DNA from 2 places in the Heyndrickxia acidicola genome. Region 2 is predicted to be linked to the other one. Evidence: predicted binding sites of a transcription regulator. Region 2 holds the regulator's gene; the other holds the start of a gene.

Region 1 (10,483 bases), 1.1 Mb from region 2:
TTTTTTAGACATAGAGACCACTCCTTGTCCATTTTATTCTTTCTATATATTGTATCGGGAATGCGTTTTTCTAACAAGTGATGATTTTGTGAAGGAAATGGATTTCTTTGTCTAAAAAGAAGGATTTCTGTCCTTCTATAGAGAATACATATATGTTTTATCTATCGGCTTTATTCTGCTTAAGGTTGATTTGGCGCAATAGTGATGGAAGCAGATACCAGGGCTTTATTACCGTCTGTCTAAAGCTGCAATCAACGGGATGAATAAATAGAGCCTTCTTTTGTCAGCAAGTACACTCCAAGGGGGACGCGGGATGAAAAAAGTGGATCATATTGGTGTAGCAGTTCAATCCATCCAGGAAGTATTGCCTTTTTATACAGAAGTACTGGGTTTTTCATGTATAGGGCTCGAAGAAGTTGCTTCTGAGAAGGTTAGGGTTGCTTTTATTGATGCAGGAAATGTGAAAATTGAATTGCTTGAGCCTTTATCTGAAGAAAGCGCTGTCGCGGGCTTTTTGGCTAAAAGGGGACAAGGAATCCACCATATTGCACTTGCAGTGGAGTCCATTGAGGAAAGAATTGAGGAATTAAAGACAAAGGGCATTAAAATGCTTCAGGATAAACCAAAAACGGGTGCAGGCGGAGCATTAGTTGCTTTTATGCATCCCGTATCAGGCCATCGAGTCCTGTATGAGCTTTGTGAGAAACAAAACAAAAGCCACTGAATGGAAAAAGATACTTAATTTAAAGGCTCTGTTAAATTTCTATGTTGATAGCGGCTTTTTGCACATAATCTTTCAGTTTATCTGAAAGGCGGATGAAAAGGCCGTTCCACTCCTTTAACAAAGTCAATTTAAAAAGCAGGTGATGGAAATGACGGACATTTATGAAAAACTAAATGAGCTTTATGATAAACGGCGTGAAGTAGAGCTTGGCGGCGGCGATGAAAAAATTGAAAAACAGCATGAAAAGGGGAAGCTTACTGCGCGTGAACGCATTGAATTACTTGTCGATCCAGGTTCATTCATTGAATTAAACCCTTTTTTGGAGCATAGGAGCCACGATTTTGGCCTTGATCAGGTCAAAGGACCGGGTGATGGTGTTGTAACAGGCTATGCTAAGGTCTATGGACGCCCTATTTATTTGTTTTCGCAGGATTTTACCGTTTTTGGCGGAGCGCTTGGTGAAATGCATGCCCAAAAAATTGCCAATGTGATGGATCTTGCAGCAAAGAATGGTGCACCCTTTATTGGTCTAAACGATTCAGGAGGAGCGCGCATCCAAGAAGGTGTTGTTTCTCTGGACGGATACGGGCAGATTTTTTACCGAAATTCGATTTATTCAGGAGTTATTCCTCAAATCTCCGTCATCTTGGGACCATGCGCAGGGGGAGCAGTGTACTCACCTGCTATTACGGATTTTGTGTTCATGGTGGACAAAACCAGCCAAATGTTTATTACAGGACCAAAGGTGATTGAGACCGTAACAGGTGAGAAGATTTCGTCTGAAGACCTCGGCGGCTCACGGGTCCATAACACGATAAGCGGAAATGCCCATTTTCGTGAAGAAACCGAAGAAGAAGTACTGAAAAAGGTTCGCAGGCTTTTAGGATATCTGCCGCAAAACAATAAGGAAAAGCCTCTTATAGAGAAGTTTCCTGGGGAAGATGATTACCGGGCAAATTTAACAGATGTCATCCCATTTGATGCGATTCGGCCATATGATGTCCGAAAAGTTATTGAACAGGTGGTGGACGAGCAATCATTTATGGAAATCCAGGAGGAGTTTGCAAGGAATGTGGTCATTGGATTGGCCAGAATCCGCGGTGAAGTCGTTGGTCTTGTCTGCAATCAGCCTAAGGTGATGGCGGGAGGGCTTGACATCGATTCGTCAGACAAGGCATCTCGGTTTATCCGTTTCTGTGATTCTTTTAATATCCCAATCATAACCTTTGAGGATGTTACAGGATTTTTCCCAGGCATCAAGCAGGAGCACGGAGGCATTATCCGCCATGGAGCTAAAATTCTATATGCATACTCTGAAGCTACCGTTCCTAAAATTACTGTGATTCTGAGAAAAGCATTTGGAGGGGCATATGTGGCGCTGAACAGCAAGTCCATCGGGGCTGACCTGGTCTTTGCATGGCCAAATGCAGAAATTGCCGTTATGGGTCCTGAAGGTGCAGCCAATATTATCTTTGCCAAAGAAATTCAAAAAAGTGAGGATCCGGAAACCACAAGGGCACAAAAAATTGAAGAATACAGGGAAAAATTCGCCAACCCGTATGTTGCAGCAGCACGCGGCATGGTAGATGACATCATTGATCCTAGGGATACAAGGATTAAACTCATCCAGGCTTTGGAAATGCTTCGCAATAAACAGGAAGAGCGCCCATGGAAAAAGCATGGGAATATCCCGTTGTAATATGGTTTGCAGAATTTAACCACATATAAATAGCTCGAAAAACCGCCATCAAATACGAATATTTGTCCATTGAAAAAATTAGCAGTATACTAGTATGGTTAATACATACAATCTGGAGGTCCTATAGATGGTTAACCAAGAACGATTACTTAATGAATTTTTAGAACTTGTTCAAATTGATTCCGAAACAGGAAATGAAGGAGAAATTTCAAAAGTACTGAAGAAAAAATTTGAGGACCTGGGCGTCGAGGTTTATGAGGACGATACAACTGCTCAAACCGGACATGGTGCCGGCAACCTGATCTGTACCCTAAAAGGAACAAAAGAAGAGGCGGATGTCATTTATTTTACGTCCCACATGGATACAGTTGTACCTGGCAAAGGGGTAAAGCCATCTGTTAAAGACGGCTACGTTGTAACAGATGGAACAACAATCCTGGGTGCCGATGATAAAGCAGGCCTTGCGGCAATGTTTGAATCCCTTCGTGTACTGAAAGAAGAAAACATCGAGCATGGAACCATCCAGTTCATTATTACAGTAGGGGAAGAGTCAGGTCTGGTCGGCGCAAAAGCACTTGATCCTTCTCTTGTAAAAGCAAAATACGGTTTTGCCCTTGATAGTGACGGAAAGGTTGGAACTATTGTAGTTGCGGCTCCTACTCAAGCAAAAGTTAAAGCTGCTATTTATGGGAAAACAGCACATGCAGGCGTAGCTCCTGAAAAAGGTGTTTCTGCTATTACCATTGCTTCCAAAGCTATCGCTAAAATGCCGCTTGGCCGTATCGATTCTGAGACAACTGCCAATATTGGCCGTTTTGAAGGCGGGAAGGCAACGAATATTGTGGCAGACCGTGCAGATATCCTGGCAGAAGCACGTTCGCTTGTCCCTGAAAAAATGGAAGCACAGGTAGAAAAAATGAAAAAAGCATTCCATGAAGCAGCAGATGAAATGGGCGGCAAAGTGGAAGTGGATGTGCAAGTAATGTATCCAGGCTTTAAATTTGCAGATGGTGACCAGGTAGTGGAAATCGCTAAAAAAGCTGCGGCTAAGATTGGCCGAGAAAGCAAGCTGGAACAAAGCGGAGGCGGAAGTGATGCTAACGTGATTGCCGGATTCAACATCCCGACTGTCAATCTGGCTGTCGGCTATGAAGAAATTCATACAACGAACGAGCGTATGCCGGTTGAAGAGCTTGTAAAGCTTTCAGAAATGGTTGTAGCCATCATTAAGGAAGTTGCAGAACAATAAGTATTTACAAACAGACCGTTTAGGCGGTCTGTTTCCTTATTCAAAAGGAAAGAATGAAGGAGGAAAGTGTGTGGAGGGTTTAAGCAAAGCACTTGTTTTTACAGCGGGGAATGAAGAATATGGCATCCCTATCCCGAATGTGATTTCTATAGAAAAATTTGAAAATATTACTCCCATTCCGCAGCTTCCTGGTTTTGTGAAGGGCGTTGCAAAGGTGAGGGATGAGTTGATACCGGCTATTGACTTTGAAAATGTGCTGTATGGCCATCAATTGGATATCGGGGGTTCTTCCCGAATAATTGTATTGGATATCCAATCCTTCGTTTATGGCCTACTTGTAAAGGATGCAAAGGAGATTATTGACATTTCCGAACATCAGCTTAAGCAGATCGGATTGATTGCCTATCAGAAAACAAGCTACTTATCAGGCATTGCCAATTTAGACAGCCGTCTTATCACCATGGTGGATACAGAAAAATTCATAGAAGCTTTGGATGGAATTAAGGAAATCAAACATTACATGAGCGAATATCGGGCAGAACAAGAAGTATAATTGCGAAGAAAAATGCATGTAGGGATACATGCATTTTTGATTACTTTTACACGGTAGTTCATTAAAGGGGTCTGACCCCTTTAGTCGAGTAAAGTAAATAGGGTGGTGTGTTGTGTGTGTGCATAGGTATTTGTGCCTGATTCGCCCAAAAAGTGTTGTTTTTCGCCCGTAAACCCAATATTTTCGCCCGTAAAATCATTTTCCAAGTGCAAAATGAAGGCTATATGTGAATATCAGATGGTCATAGTGCATGAAATCAATGATTAGTTATCTCCATCCCCATTTTTTGAAGTGCCTCTTAAAAAGAATCGACCCAAACGTTTGTTTCTAAAATATTTTCCTTTTTTTCTATCCCTGATATAATAAAGAGAGATTATACAGGAAGTGAGAACCTTGAAAGAATACTATCCCAAAAATGGGCGGGTCATTTTGCATGTTGATATGAACAGTTTTTTTGCTTCTGTCGAAATGGCATATGATCCATCGTTAAAAGGGAAGCCGCTTGCCATTGCCGGCAACCCGGAGGAACGAAAAGGGATTATTGTGACATGTAGCTATGAGGCCAGGAAATTCGGCATAAAAACTACCATGCCTCTTTGGGAAGCTAAGAAGCTTTGCCCACAGCTGATTATACGGACGCCAACATTTGAGAGGTACCGTAATGCATCGCATGCATTGTTTGAAGTCCTGCGTGAATTTACTACATTAGTGGAGCCTGTATCCATTGATGAAGGCTATGTAGACATCACAGATTGCTTTGAGCTGGGTACGCCTATAGAGATTGCAAAAACGATTCAGGAGCAGCTGCTTTCAGAACTCGATCTTCCTTCAAGCATTGGGATTGCGCCTAACAAATTTCTTGCAAAAATGGCATCGGACATGAAGAAACCGATGGGGATTACAATCCTGAGAAAAAGGGACATTCAAGAGGTCCTCTGGCCGCTCCCGCTTATCGAAATGCATGGTGTGGGGAAAAAAACAGCTGAAAAACTTGAATTGGCTGGTATTAAAACCATTCGTGATCTGGCAGAAGTCCATGATATTCAGATTCGAAAGCTTTTGGGAATTAGGGGAGCATTTTTAAAGGAACGGGCAAGAGGCATTGATAATCGTCATGTTGATCCTGATTCTGCCAGTGAGTTTAAAAGTGTTGGCAGCTCCCGCACCTTGCCCAGAGATATGACCAATCAAGCAGAACTCCTGCAGCAGCTTGAAAAATTGTCTGAAGAAACTTTTCAGCGCTTAAAAAGGAAAGGCTACTTAACTGCGAATGTTTCGGTTGCCATTCGATACAAAGACAGAAAGACAATTACAAGAAGCCGAAAATTAGAAAATCCGATTCAAAGCAAAGAGGCTATTTTTCAATCAGCAAGGGCTTTGTTTCTTAAGCATTGGAACGGGAATCCCGTCCGTCTGTTAGGTGTGACAGGACAGGATTTGGTTGAGAAACAGGATGCAGTGGAACAGCTTGATCTCTTTTCCTACGAAGAAGCGGCCAAAAAAGAACCGCTCTACCGCGCTATAGATGATATTAGGCAAAGGTTTGGCGTAAAAGCCCTTCAAAATGGTGTAACAGAAAGACAGAAACCTTCATCTGAAAAGCCTTTTAAGTAGTTTTTTTGGGTTTTTTTATCATTTTTTTTAAGGAGGAGAGCACTCCTCCTTTTTTGATGGGTGCCGTGCTGGCTGCCTGATTTTTTTTCGTAAGGTATATCTCCTCCTGATCGATGGCATAGTTGTATGCAAGCACCAGGCCTATATTGGTATCGCCTGTATGCTTGGAAACAATGGAGAAGGGGATACTGTGTTTTTTTGCTATGGCAATATATTTTGATAAATAATTATAGTTTACATCTCCATTGAGATAGAGGGTTGCCTGTTTATGTTTTTTCATATTTTCTTCAATTTCAGGATATGTTCCATTTTCGTAGATCTGGTTTTTTAAAAGGGCGATGACAATTCGTTCACGCAGAGTCCCTAAAAATTTCTTGCGTTCTTCCGGCTTCGTTTCCTTTGTTCCATACATCCCTTTTTGCAGGTAATCTTCTATATCGGGCTTTTGAGCCATGTTTTTCACCCCTTAATCACTCTGTTACAACATAAGCGAAATACGTTGAATGTGTTCCAAATAAGAAAAGCGAAAGCGCCTTGCTCATCGGCGTACGGATTTCAGAGTCTCCGACTGAGATAAAGGAAACACAGCGAGGAACGAGCTGATGTAGACTTATCGCAGGGAGGAGACGGAGAAATACGCAAGCCGATAGGCGCTGTAGCTGGACATCATTGAATAATTCGTAGTAAACAACGTGAAAAGCTCATGCCGTTTTGGCACGAGCTTTCGCATTTTACTTTAAAGGAAAACACATGTTTTAGCAAGCTCAGTAATCCTTCACATCCAGGCTGGTTACCGGCCACCAGAAGAAACCGTCTTTTTCAAGCAATTCATCTGACGCCTTTGGTCCCATAGTGCCTGATGCATAATTTGGATAATCATCGGCTTTTTTAGTTTCCCATACAGCAGAGATATTATCAATGAACTTCCAGGAAAGGGAGACCTCGTCCCAGTGGGTAAAATTGGTTGCGTCTCCTTTCATGCAATCATACATCAGCTTTTCGTAAGCCTCAGGTGTATTCATACCATGTAGTCCTTTATTGGAGAAGTTCAATTTCACAGGTGTTGTTTCCATTTCCTGGCCAATGCGTTTTGCATTTAAATGGAGGGTGATGCCTTCATCAGGCTGTATATGGATGACCAATAGGTTGGGAGCAAGCTCGTTTTTCGCTTTATAATAAAGGTTCATGGGAATATCTTTAAATTGAACAACAATTTTAGTGTCCTTTGAACTCATCCTTTTTCCTGTACGGATATAGAAAGGAACGCCGGCCCATCGGAAGTTGTCAAATAAAAGCTTCCCGGCAACAAAGGTTTCAGTATTGGACGCTGGATCCACATTGGCTTCTTCCCGGTAGCCGGGCAATTCTTTTCCGTCGATTGTCCCCTTGCCGTATTGTCCCCTTACAAAATTCTTCTCTACTTCATCACCCTCTACAGGCCGGAGGGATTTGAGAGCCCGTCCCTTTTCACTTCTGACTTCTTCAGTAGAAAGATTAATAGGAGGCTCCATGGCTAAAAGGGCAGCCATTTGAATCATATGGTTCTGTACCATATCCCTTAAAGCACCGCTTTTTTCATAATATCCGCCTCGTTCTTCTACACCAAGCACTTCGCTTGAAGTAATTTGGATATTGGAAATATAACGATTGTTCCATAAAGGCTCAAATAAAGCATTGGCAAAGCGGATAACTTGAATATTCTGCACCATGGCTTTTCCTAAGTAATGGTCAATTCGATAAATTTCCTCCTCAGAGAAGGAATGGCGGAGCTGGTCATTTAATTCTTTTGCAGAAGGATAGTTATGGCCAAAAGGTTTTTCGATGATTAACCGTTTATATCCCTTTGTGTCGGTCAAACCATCTGTTTTTAAATGGCTGGCGATGGTTCCAAAAAACTCGGGCGCCATGGATAGGTAAAATATCCGGTTGCCTTCAAGCTCATATTTTTTATCAAGCTGGTCTGCCAGTTTTTTCAGTCCGAGATAAGAATCAGAATCGGTTACATCATGGGCCTGGTAATAAAAATGGGAAGCAAATTGATCAATGCCTTCATTTTCGCCCCCAGCACTTTTAATTGAATCATAGACATGGGATTGAAATGTTTCATGGGACCATTCTCTTCTTGCTGTCCCGATCACGGCAAAGTTTTCAGAAAGCTTGCCTTTTTGATACAAATTATACAAAGAGGGAAACAGCTTCCTTTTAGCTAAATCGCCTGTTGCACCGAAAATCATAATCAATGAGGCTGGAGTTTCACTAGTTTTCATCATGTTTAAAAGACCTCTCTTTTTTTAAGATGTAATCCTTGGATACCAATCTAGTCATTGCATTATCTTCTTTGAAACCCTGTGCTTGTTAAAAATGATAAAATGAATCCATCTAGATTTTCATTCTATCGATTCATATTTGAATTAGCAAATATTTTGACAAAAATGATATGATAGTATTAAAAATGTATACATAATGGTTTGGGTTTGTACATATTGGAAAAAATGCATGCTGTCCTGGTTATCCGTCCTATTCCACTGCATACCCTATTAAGAGAGATTTCATGTTGTTCATGGACATTTCATCAGTTTTGGAGGACATACAATGACATTTGCGTATGCATTTAAGTTAGCGAAAGGGAGCATATCCCTTTTTACTATAGGAGGAATCACATTTGGAACTATTATTTTTAGGTACAGGGGCAGGAATTCCGGCAAAATTAAGAAACGTGACCTCCATTGCGTTAAAGCTGCTGGAAGAAAGAAAAGCGATCTGGCTGTTCGATTGCGGTGAAGCCACCCAGCACCAGATTTTGCATACATCAATTAAGCCTCGGCGAATTGAAAAAATTTTTATTACTCATTTGCATGGCGACCATATTTTCGGGCTGCCTGGACTTCTCGGAAGCAGATCCTTCCAGTCGGGTGATACTGAACTGACAGTATACGGACCAAAGGGGATCAAATCCTTTATTGAAGTATCTCTTCAGGTAAGCGAAACCCATCTTCAATACCCGCTCACCATCGTGGAAATCTCACCTGGTGTTATTTTTGAGGATAGCCAGTTTATCGTGGAGGCAAGACTTTTGCAACACGCGCTGCCAACCTTTGGCTTTCGTGTAGTGGAGAAGGACAAACCGGGAACATTGGATGCTGAGAAGCTTAGGAAAGACGGAATTCCTCCAGGCCCTGTATACTCGCTTTTGAAAGAAGGCAAAGAGGTACAGCTTGCAGATGGCAGGGTTGTTTTTGGAAAGGATTATGTGGGACCTGATAAAAAAGGGAGAGTCGTTACTATTCTTGGCGATACTCGCCCATGTGAAAATTCTGTTCTTCTTGCTAATGAGGCTGACTGCCTTGTACATGAGGCAACTTTTTCAGGGGATAGCGAAAAAATGGCGTATGATTATTTTCATTCCACTACGGTTCAAGCAGCTGAGATTGCCGTCAGGGCGAATGTAAAGCAGCTTTGTTTAACACATATCAGCTCGCGTTATGGAAAAGAAGAATGGGCGCAGCTAGAACAGGAAGCCAAAAACGTTTTCCTCCATTCAATGATTGTGCATGATTTTATAGAGATTCCTATTGGCTGATTTTACTAAAAGTCTTTGTTAGAATTTTATACTGTAATGACTCGTTTTTCAGCTCATTTTTAAGTGATTATGAAAGGTGAGTGAAACGGATATTTCATACACGAAGGAGCTAAAAACAAGCCTGTTAAAAAAGATAGTTAAGGGGCGGGGAAATGAAGACGATTTATTTTATACGGCATGCGCAAGCAGAAGGGCAGCCAAGAGAAGCCCGGCTGACAAAAAAAGGCGAAGAGCAGGCGCAGCAGCTCGCAGAGTTTTTAAATGATAAACAGATCGATTGCATTTATTCCAGCCCTTTTGAACGGGCTCTTTCAACAATCCAGCCGTTCGCAGCATTACAGGGACTGGAGGTCAAAAAAGATAAACGCCTGGAGGAAAGGGTGCTTTCTTCTAATATGCATCCTGATTGGAAAGAAATGCTGCGTTTAAGCTTTGAAGACTTTACTCTTGTATATGATGGAGGAGAATCCTGCGGAAGCGGATTTGAGCGTGCAGGGTCCATTTTGGATGAGGCGATAACAGGGAAATCCGAGAACATTGTATTTGTTACACATGGGAATTTGATGACCCTGCTTTTACGGCATATAGATAGCTGTTTCGGTGTAACTGAATTGTTTTCCTTAACCAATCCTGATGTATATGAAATTAATATAGACGAAACTGGCCGTCAATGGAAACGGATTTGGCTGCAGTAAAAAACAAGAAACCCGCCTGCTAAATATGCATGGAGGGTTTCTTGTGTTATTTATTTCCAGCCGCGCTCATACTGGACAGGAGATTTAATCTCTTCACCAAGTTCTTTTGCTGCCGTACGCGGCCAGTACGGATCTCTTAATAATTCACGTGCTAATAAAACCAAATCAGCCCGCCCGTTTTGCAATATTTCTTCGGCTTGCTTTGGTTCGGTAATGAGTCCCACAACACCTGTTGGAATTTCTGCTCCGTTTTTGATCACTTCAGAAAATGGAACCTGGTAGCCAGGAAAAACAGGAATCCGGGCAGGGACATTAGCACCGGAGCTTACATCAATCAAATCTACGCCTTGTTCCTTCATCCACTTAGCA
Region 2 (10,483 bases):
CAATTATAACTTTTGCTTTGAAAGAAAACCCCTCATCTGCTGAAAGTGATATCACCAACAGAAAGAGGGGCTGTTATACTTCATAGTATAAATCCTTCTATTTAAGCAATTCTTTTACCCTTGAAACAACATTTTCCACAGTAAATCCAAGTTCAGCCATTACTTTATCTCCTTTTCCAGAAGCACCGAAACGGTCAATGGCTAAAATGTCTCCTTCATCCCCTGTATAACGATCCCATCCAAAAGATGAAGCCATCTCAATAGCAAGTCGTTTTTTCACTGATTGAGGCAAAACAGTTTCCTTATATTCCTTTGATTGGCTCTCAAAGCGATCAAAAGACGGCATACTGACTACAGAGGCTGAAATATTTTCCTTAGCGAGCCATTTTTGAGCCTCAATTGCCAGATTTACTTCTGAACCGGATGCAAGGAGTAAAATATCTGTTTGTTCTTTTTCAGATGGAGAAACTACGTATGCCCCCTTGCTTACTCCTTCTTCAGCCACTGAAGCAGTAGATTTCAAAGTCGGCAAACCTTGACGTGTAAGAATTAGAGCCGTTGGATTATCCTTTGACGTTAAAGCCAATTTCCAGGCTGCTGCTGTTTCATTGCCGTCTGCAGGACGAATAACCGAGAGATTCGGCATGGCACGTAATGCAGCAAGCTGCTCTATTGGTTCATGAGTCGGACCATCCTCACCAACCGCAATACTATCATGAGTAAATACATACGTGACAGGGAGGCTCATGAGAGCGGCCAAACGGATGGCAGGGCGCAGATAATCAGAGAAAACAAAAAATGTGCCTCCATAAACCTGCAATCCGCCATGGAGTGCTAATCCATTCATGGCGCCTCCCATACCAAATTCGCGAACACCAAACCAAATATTCCGTCCTTCGTATGATTCCGGAGTAAAATCTTTATCCCCTTTTATCATCGTATTGTTGGAACCAGCAAGATCGGCAGACCCGCCAATGAATGTTGGAACATTTTTAGCAATTGCATTTATTACCTCTCCGCTTGATGCACGGCTCGCAAGGGCTTTTCCTTCTTCATAAACAGGAATATCTTTATCCCAGACTTCTGGAAGCTCACCTTTAATCGCTTTATCCAATTGAGCAGCTAATTCTGGATATTCACTTTCATAATCCTGAAAGAGCTTTTCCCATTCTTTTTCTTTTTTCAATCCTTTTTCAACAACTCTTTCTTTAAAACGCTCATACACTTCAGAAGGCACATAGAAGTCTTCATCAAATGTCCATTTATAAAATTCTTTTGTCAATTTCATCTCATCTTCGCCAAGCGGAGCACCATGTACTGTATGTTTTCCTGACCGATTAGGGGATCCATAGCCAATAATTGTTTTTACTTCAATCAGAGTCGGGCGGGATGTTTCCTTTTTGGCTTCTTCAATCGCATGTGCCACCGCATTAATATCATTTCCATCTTCTACACGGAGATAATGCCAGCCATAGGCTTCAAATCTTCCTTTAACACTTTCAGTAAAAGCTTTATCCAAATCTCCATCTAATGAAATATCATTTGAATCATAAAGCATAATAAGCTTTCCAAGCTTTAAATGGCCTGCTAGAGATGCAGCTTCACTCGAAATACCTTCCATTAAGTCTCCATCACCACATACTGCATATGTATAGTGATCCACTACATTAAAATGGTCTTTATTATAGACACCTGCAAGATGGCGTTCTGCCATTGCCATGCCTACAGCCATTGCCACTCCTTGTCCCAATGGACCTGTTGTAGCTTCTACACCATCTGTATGGCCATATTCCGGATGTCCTGGAGTTTTGCTCCCCAATTGACGAAAGTTTTTTATGTCATCCATACTTACATTATAACCGGATAAATGAAGCAAACTATACAACAGCATAGAGCCATGCCCTGCTGATAAAACAAAACGGTCTCGATTAAACCATTTTGAATTCTTTGGATTATGATTCATGAATTGTGTCCAAAGAGTATATACCATTGGCGCAGCACCCATCGGCAGGCCAGGGTGTCCAGAGTTTGCTTTTTCGATTGCGTCAATAGATAACGTACGTATGGTTGTGATCGCTAAATCATCTGTTTTATCAAACACTTTTCAACATCCTCTCTTCTAAAGAATTTCATTCCAGCAGGCATACACCACTGAAAGCAAGCATGTCACACTAATGATATTTTCATTATTCCTTACCATAAAAAAAGTATGTATTTAGCTGACCAAAACACAAGTACCACAGATTACAGATTCTCTTAACCAATGTATGGGCGTTTCTTTCAGCAACGAAACATACTTATAAAAATAACTCTATTAATCTTGCCAGTGGTTTTCCACTTCAGGGTCATGCTATCGGCGGGCGGTTGAAGAGCTCCGATGATTTCCCTCTTTTCTAAGCAAGAGACTCCGTATCTGCATCAAAGACTATTAGGTTCATTCCAACAATGAGCTTGAACATCGCCAAAAGAATAAAAAAACTGGAAATCATCCAGCATTCCAGTTTTCTTTACCCTATTTTTTTCGTTAATAACCATATCTTTAAAATCTTAGTGCAACTTCTTCTTTACCTGTGCTTGTCGAATTTTATCAGGCGTTACGTCTTCTCCATTCGGATCTATAATCTTCACATTCTCAATTGTATTTCTCATAGAAGAACGAAAAGTCTCTAGGTATTCTTTTCTTAATTTGGATTGTTCTTTAGCTTCTTCCTGAGTCAATCCTTCAGATTTTGCTTTTCGGGACAATTCGCTGATTCTTGATAATTTTTCCTTAGATAGCATACTCACTTCCCCCTTCAACATATAAACACGTAAACGGAAATGTTTTGAATATCGTAATGTTACTAGAAAAAGGAATAGATCGCAAGAAAAAGCCTCTCATGGTTATAGCGTATCATCATTCTTCCTGGAGTCTATAAATTCTTGATATCTCCTGTGAACAGTTGCTTTTGACACATTGTAACCAAAGCCTCTTAAAGTAGCTGCTATATCGTTAAATGTTAATCCGTTCATCCTAAGCCGGACAATTTCCTGAACAGGGAGATCTTTTCTATCTCTTCCGTTTTCATTGCCTCGGCCCTTAAGGTTTTTTTCAGGCTTATATCCGTTTTCAACCGCTCTTTTCATTCCACGCTTTATTTTAATATTGTGCAGTTTTCTTTGATATTCTTCTACCATGCTGACAATCTGCAGCACCATTGAATCAGAATCTGAAAGCTCCAATTCACCGTTTTGCGCTAAACTGTATACCTTAATTCCTTCTTTATATAAAACATGCAGCAATGCCATTTTTGCATTGCCTCTCCCTATTCTGGTTTCGTCCTGAATTAGTACAGCTTGTACATTATCTTCTTTAATATAATCAAGCATTTCAAGGATGCCTTGTCTTTCAAGGTCATAGCCGCTGGCCTGATCCTTAATTACTTTTACCACTGTAAAACCCCATTTACCAGCAGCAGCCACAAGCTCTTCGTGCTGCCTTTCCAATGATGTTTCCTGTGTATTCTTTGTCGTGCTAACCCTGCAGTATATAATTGAATTCATGATGTCCTTACTCCGTCTTCAGTGCCAATTTGTTCTGCAATTTAAATTCTTTTTTCATTTTAACAGGTATGGTAAGAATATCCCCCTCTTTAATGGTTTCACTATCAATATTGTTATGGTCCTGTACCCATTTAATAAACTGTTGTGTTGACATAGAATAATCATTTTCATAAATAGATGCAATTTCCCATATAGACTGTCCCTGTTTAACCACTACTCTTTCATAGGAGGAAGTATCGTCATTCAGTGAGAATATGACATAGATTCCAAAAAGAAATGAAATGACAATAAAAAGTATAGCATATGAATAATTCTTAATATAAGTAGTCATATAAAACACCCTTTCGAGAATGTATGTTCGCTTTGTTAAGAAAAGTATAATACGAACATTTGTTTTTAGTCAACAGTTTTTTCGAACTTATGTTTGTACTGTTCAGATATACATGTTATAATTAATTCAAAATAAAGCTGGCTAAGATACATAGGTGTATTTATAAATAAAAGATTCATAGGCAGAGACTCTCATATTAATTATGAAAACGGGGTGTAATAAATGACAAAACTTTCAAAGAGGCAGCAGGATATTCTGGAATTCATAAAACAGGAAGTAAAAGCAAAAGGATATCCGCCTTCAGTTCGTGAAATAGGAGAAGCAGTAGGCCTCGCTTCCAGTTCAACTGTCCATGGACATCTATCAAGGCTTGAAAGCAAGGGGCTTATCAGGCGAGATCCGACGAAGCCGCGTGCAATTGAAATCTTAGATTTAGAGCATGATAACATTCCTCGCCAAAACGTGATGAATGTACCCTTGGTTGGAAAGGTAACAGCCGGGCTTCCAATTACAGCAATAGAAAATGTCGAAGAGTACTTTCCGCTTCCTGAACAACTTGCTCCAGCTGACGAAAACATTTTTATGCTTGAAATTGTCGGTGAAAGTATGATTGATGCAGGTATCCTGGATGGTGACTATGTAATTGTCAGACAGCAGCAGACAGCGAACAACGGAGATATTGTGGTGGCGATGACTGAGGATGATGAAGCCACTGTAAAGCGTTTCTTTAAGGAAAAGAATTACTTCCGCTTACAGCCTGAAAACGCCACCATGGAACCCATTATTTTAAACAGTGTTTCCATTCTTGGTAAAGTAATCGGTTTATATAGACAGGCCATCCACTAATTTTGTTCTTTAATTTAATAAAAAAAATCAGGCTTCTTTAAAGAAGGCCTGATTTTTTATTTCCACAATAGTTCCACATTTTTTATTAAAGCTGGTTTAGTATAGATTGTTGCTTTACGTACAAAGAATTATTCAGTGTTGTCTGTCTTCTCAGCAATTTTTCTTAAGCTCTTCACAAGTTTTAATACTGAACATATATTTATTATGATAGTACTATGTCCAATAGCAACAAAGCTTACAAAAAGAGCCTTCATTAAATTCTCCAAATCATATTTCGCAAGATCCTTAGAAACCAGCTACAGTTAAATTTTACAATAAAAGTATCCGCATTCCCCTAGTACCCTTATGACAAATGCACATATACTGTATAAACAGAAGAAAGGTGGTGTAACATATGGGCTGCTTTGGCGGATGTAACTATGGTTACGCTTATCCAGCATATACTGGCGGAAATACTTTTGCTTTAATCGTTGTACTATTCATTTTGTTAATCATTGTAGGAGCTATTGTTTGCTTTAACTAATGTAATGAAAACCTCTAATACTTTTATTAGAGGTTTTTTTTCAAAGCTGCTCTTCAAAAACTAAGCTTTTATCTTTTTCCCATTAATTTCATAACTCATCGTAAGGGCGGCACTTAATGAGTGTGCAACCGAGCAATACTTTTCCTTTGACAATGTGATGGCACGATGAACCTTTTCTTCAGGAAGCTCACCTTCAAGTACATAGTGAATATGAATATCCGTAAATCGTTTGGGGTGTTCAGAAGCACGTTCTCCTTCTACTTCCATACTAAAGGATGAAACATTTAACCTCATCTTATCCAAAATAGAAATAATATCAATTCCTGTACAGCCTGCTAGAGCATTTAATAACATTTCTGTTGGCCTTGCCCCGCTGTTTTGCCCTCCATCCTCTTGAGAAGCGTCCATTTTCAAAAAATGTCCTGATGGCGTGCTTCCTTCAAAGGCCATTTTTCCTTTCCATTCAACACTCAGCTTCATGGATAATCAATCCCCTTTCAACAGTATTTCAGTCATTTAATTCAGTTTATTTCCTAACATGCCATTCTACAACCACTCATAATATTTCTAATTTTCTCCTTCATTAAAATGGAGATGCCGTCAAGCTTATTGCTGCTAGGCAGCTTTTCCAAAAAACATTTGCACATTATGTTTATGTATAAGTATGTTAAAGAAATTTTAGCATAGCTCATATTTTTGTACCCCAAAGTCCTCCCCATATGAGGAGGACTCTTAAATATACAAAATCTGCCCCTGCCAAGATTATTAGTTTACGGAAATAGCAAGTATTTCATGTATTTGCACTTTCATTTTTTTAAATGTGTATTTGGAATAAGGTTGCCCATCCTCAATTTTCCTCGTTACTGGCTAATAATTATTTATAGAGTTAGTTGCATTTGCAGATATAAATTTTCCTATGAACTTCTTGGACATGACAGCATTCAAATTACAGCAGATGTATATGCTTGTATACCTAAAAAAATTGAAGAGAAGAGCATGAATGAATATGAGGAATATATAATTAAAATTGTTGAGTAAATTTCATTTTATGAGGGCAGTTTGTGGGCAGTATGAAAATAACCTGTCCACTTTCTTTTCTGCCCACAAAAGAAAAAAACCCTGGCACTATATACCAAGGCTTCCATCTATTAATATTGCTGCATGTACTGCTCTCTTTCCCATGGATGTACTTGTGTTCTAAACATATCCCATTCAATCTCTTTCGCTTCTACAAAGTGATCAAGAATATGTGTACCAAGTGCACTAGTCATCACTTCATTGGATTTAAGGTTATCCAAAGCCTGGATAAGTGTAGCAGGAAGGTCAGTAATACCTGCTTCTTCACGCTCTTGCTTATTCATGACATAGATATTGCGGTCAACTGGTGCAGGAGCTTCCAGATTATTCTTAATTCCGTCAAGGCCAGCTTTTAACAATACCGCCATGGCTAAATAAGGGTTTGCCGCTGGATCTACGCTTCTTACTTCCACACGTGTACTTAAGCCGCGGGATGCAGGAATACGAATTAATGGGCTTCTGTTCCTTGCAGACCAAGCAACGTAGCATGGTGCTTCATATCCTGGAACCAAACGCTTATATGAGTTTACTGTCGGATTTGTAACAGCAGTAAAGCTCGTAGCATGCTTCAGGATACCCGCTAGAAATTGATGAGCTGTTTCACTTAGTTCTAAATTGCCCTTAGGATCAAAGAATGCATTTTCATTCCCTTTGAATAAAGATAAGTTTGAGTGCATTCCGGATCCATTCACACCGAATAACGGCTTAGGCATGAAAGTTGCGTGTAACCCATGTTTGCGTGCAATGGTTTTAACTACAAGCTTAAATGTTTGGATTTGATCACAGGCAGTAATAGCATCAGCATATTTAAAATCAATTTCATGCTGACCAGGTGCCACTTCATGATGGGAAGCTTCAATTTCAAATCCCATTTCTTCTAATTCTAAAACAATATCTCTACGGCAATTTTCACCAAGATCTGTAGGAGCTAAGTCAAAGTAACCGCCATTATCATTAAGTTCAAGAGTAGGTTCACCGTTTCCATCTAATTTAAATAAGAAGAATTCCGGTTCAGGTCCAAGATTGAATTTCGTAAATCCAAGTTCTTCCATTTCTTTTAATACTCTGCGCAGATTGTTACGCGGATCACCATCAAATGGAGTTCCATCTGGATTATAAATATCACAAATCAAACGGGCAACTTTGCCTTTTTCAGCAGTCCAAGGGAAGATAACCCATGTATCCAAATCCGGATATAGATACATATCAGATTCTTCAATCCTTACAAACCCTTCAATAGATGAGCCGTCAAACATCATTTTATTGTCTAATGCCTTTTCCAGCTGGCTGTATGGAATTTCCACATTCTTAATGGTTCCCAGAATGTCGGTAAATTGCAAACGGATAAATTTTACATTTTCTTCTTTAGCAATTCTAGTTATGTCATCACGAGTATATTTTGCCATTGTTTCTTTCCTCCCTTAAACTCCACAAAAGTATATATTATTAACTTTAAAAAGGAACACACAAATCAGAAAAGAAATGTTTTAATGAAAACGCGGAAACTCTCTTTGCTGCATTCCGGGCTTTTGAAATCTTCCCACTTGCAATAATTCCTGCCGAAGCAGCTTCCTTACTTCCTCATCAGAGAGATCTGAATTGATTTTCCCACTGTTTTTTTCATCTTCTATATGGTGTTGTACAGTTTTCATATGGAATATTTTCTTTATTCCAGCAATATTTATACCTTGTTCCAACAAATCTTTAATTTCAAGCAATACATCTACGTCATTTAAGGAATAGAGCCTGCGGTTGCCTTCTGTTCTTGCCGGAGAAATCAAGTCCTGTTCATCATAATAACGAATTTGTCTTGCTGAAAGATCTGTTAACTTCATAACGATGCTAATTGGCAATAATGGCATAGAACGGCGAATTTCTTTACGACCCATTATGATCTCTCACTTTCTATTAACTACTTTCATTTTATGTTATGTGAGTTTTTTTGTCAACATAATGTTAGAATACCTTACATCAAAATTCTTTCGAAATTGTTGTAACAAAAAAAGCTTCCTTATCTTCTAAAATAAGACAACCCCCTTGCTTATTTTGTAAGGGTTTTGTAGTCTTTAGTTGAGAAAAAACACAGCGAGGAAGTTACGAACTGATGTTGACTTTTCAAAGGAGGAAACTTAGAATCTGTACGCCGATTGGCACTGGAGCTAATCAGAGACTGCATTGGATAACATTTTTCATACTTTCCTTTTTAAAAAAGCGGATAGAACCCGCTCCATCCGCTTATAAAATTAAATTAAATTAATCCTTTGTCCAAAAGCCTGTCCAAGGCTGATAAAACGGCAATTTTCACATGTGAGTATGTTAGTCCTCCTTGTACATACGCCGTATAAGGGGGACGTATTGGGCCGTCTGCAGATAATTCGATGCTCGCCCCCTGGATAAACGTTCCCGCAGCCATTATTACATCATCATCATATCCAGGCATGTAGCTTGGGTAAGGTGTTACATATGAATTAATGGGCGAAGCAAACTGAATGGCCTGACAAAATTCAATCATCTTGTCCGGATCGTCAAATTGGATTGATTGTATTAAGTCCGTTCTTTCTGCATCCCAGGCTGGATGTGTATTCATGCCAAAATGTTCGAGTATAGCGGATGTAAATACAGCCCCTTTGAGCGCCTGCCCCACAACATGCGGAGCCTGAAAAAAGCCCTGGTACATTTCTTGAAGACTGTATAGCGAGGCACCTGCTTCTGCGCCGATTCCGGGAGAGGTCATCCGATAAGAACAGGCTTCTACCCATTCTTTTTTCCCAACTATATATCCCCCTGTCTTGGCAATTCCACCGCCGGGATTCTTAATGAGGGATCCGGCCATCAAATCCGCACCTGCATGGCAAGGCTCTAATTCTTCTACAAATTCGCCGTAGCAGTTATCTACAAACACTACCACATCGCGCTTGATTTCTTTCACAAAACGAATCATCTCTTCAATCTCATTCACCCTGAAAGACGGACGATTAGCGTATCCTTTTGACCGTTGTATACCAATCATTTTCGTATTCGGTTTAATAGCTGCTCTTACCGCCTCGTAATCGATTTCTCCATTTGAAGCAAGATCAACTGCATGGTAATCAATATTAAATTCCTTTAGAGAGCCGTTTCCACTCCCTCTAATGCCTACTACTTCCTCTAACGTATCATATGGTTTCCCAGTTATATAAAGGAGTTCGTCGCCAGGACGAAGAACACCAAAAAGAGCAATCGTTATGGCATGGGTTCCAGAAATAATTTGAGGCCTCACAAGAGCTGCTTCTCCGCCAAACACATCTGCATAGATCTTTTCCAGTGCATCCCTGCCTATATCATCATATCCATAACCCGTTGTAGGATTAAAATATGTATCACTTACACGGTGGGAACGAAAGCTTTGAAGTACTCTAAATTGATTACTTTCTATCCTTCTGTCTATTTTCTGATGCTTATACACAATTTGGTTCTCGATTTCTTCTACAATCGGCTTTAATTTCTCACCATTTACTAAAAACTGAAACATTTCGCTACTCCTCTATCGATCAAATTTAGCCAGCTCTCCGACCACCGGATGGTCTTCTAGAGCATATCCTTTACATCTGTACGTTTGGTTTTCTTCCTGGAAAACCAATTCACGCAAGATGGTATCATTTTTCAAAGCTGCTAAAAGCTTCCCTTCTGTAGATGGCACCAGGACATTGTAAGCCTTCATTTGTTCTAGCACCTGCTCCTCTATACGATGCTTCAGCTTTTCTCTGTCAGACTTATCAAGAGCACTTATCACAATCTTATTGCCAGCAGCCGGCCAAAAGTCTGGATGCTGTTCATCGACTTTATTATACACTGTTAATTGAGGTATTTGGTTCATTTCCAAATTATCAAGAAGTTTATGAACTGTTTTTTCGTGATTTGCATAATCAGGATTTGAACTATCAACTACATGGAGCAGCAAATCCGCCTCTTTTACTTCTTCCAAAGTAGAACGAAAGGCTGCAATCAGTGTAGTTGGCAAATCCTGAATAAACCCGACTGTATCTGTAAGAATGGCTGAATATCCGCTTGGAAGAATCATTTTCCGACTCATAGGATCAAGTGTAGCAAAGAGCTGGTTTTCCTCATAGGAATCAGCTGAAGACAGCCTGTTAAACAAAGTGGATTTACCGGCATTCGTGTAT

What was found. The regulator LexA, encoded in region 2, represses DNA repair genes until DNA is damaged. The targets are predictions, from matches to a motif close to CGAACATATGTTCG.
Region 1: A5N88_RS02075 (DNA polymerase IV) is a predicted target of LexA. The motif match lies at 4,540-4,553, and genes of this name have one in related genera.

The regions. Positions count from the first base shown of each region.
Region 1 is NZ_KV440953.1:448,538-459,020, forward strand. It holds gene prli42 (stressosome-associated protein Prli42) at 1-12, opposite strand, end outside; gene mce (methylmalonyl-CoA epimerase) at 314-724, shown strand; gene A5N88_RS02060 (acyl-CoA carboxylase subunit beta) at 873-2,423, shown strand; gene A5N88_RS02065 (tripeptidase T) at 2,551-3,672, shown strand; gene A5N88_RS02070 (chemotaxis protein CheW) at 3,743-4,225, shown strand; gene A5N88_RS02075 (DNA polymerase IV) at 4,619-5,839, shown strand; gene A5N88_RS02080 (YueI family protein) at 5,832-6,293, opposite strand; gene zwf (glucose-6-phosphate dehydrogenase) at 6,604-8,106, opposite strand; gene rnz (ribonuclease Z) at 8,502-9,419, shown strand; gene A5N88_RS02095 (histidine phosphatase family protein) at 9,572-10,114, shown strand; gene namA (NADPH dehydrogenase NamA) at 10,165-10,483, opposite strand, start outside.
Region 2 is NZ_KV440953.1:1,540,901-1,551,383, forward strand. It holds gene tkt (transketolase) at 98-2,101, opposite strand; gene A5N88_RS07165 (DUF896 domain-containing protein) at 2,548-2,781, opposite strand; gene A5N88_RS07170 (YneB family resolvase-like protein) at 2,884-3,543, opposite strand; gene yneA (cell division suppressor protein YneA) at 3,551-3,874, opposite strand; gene lexA (transcriptional repressor LexA) at 4,097-4,720, shown strand; gene A5N88_RS24240 (YjcZ family sporulation protein) at 5,115-5,243, shown strand; gene A5N88_RS07185 (OsmC family protein) at 5,304-5,723, opposite strand; gene glnA (type I glutamate--ammonia ligase) at 6,392-7,726, opposite strand; gene A5N88_RS07195 (MerR family transcriptional regulator) at 7,808-8,209, opposite strand; gene A5N88_RS07200 (methionine gamma-lyase family protein) at 8,569-9,831, opposite strand; gene hflX (GTPase HflX) at 9,844-10,483, opposite strand, start outside.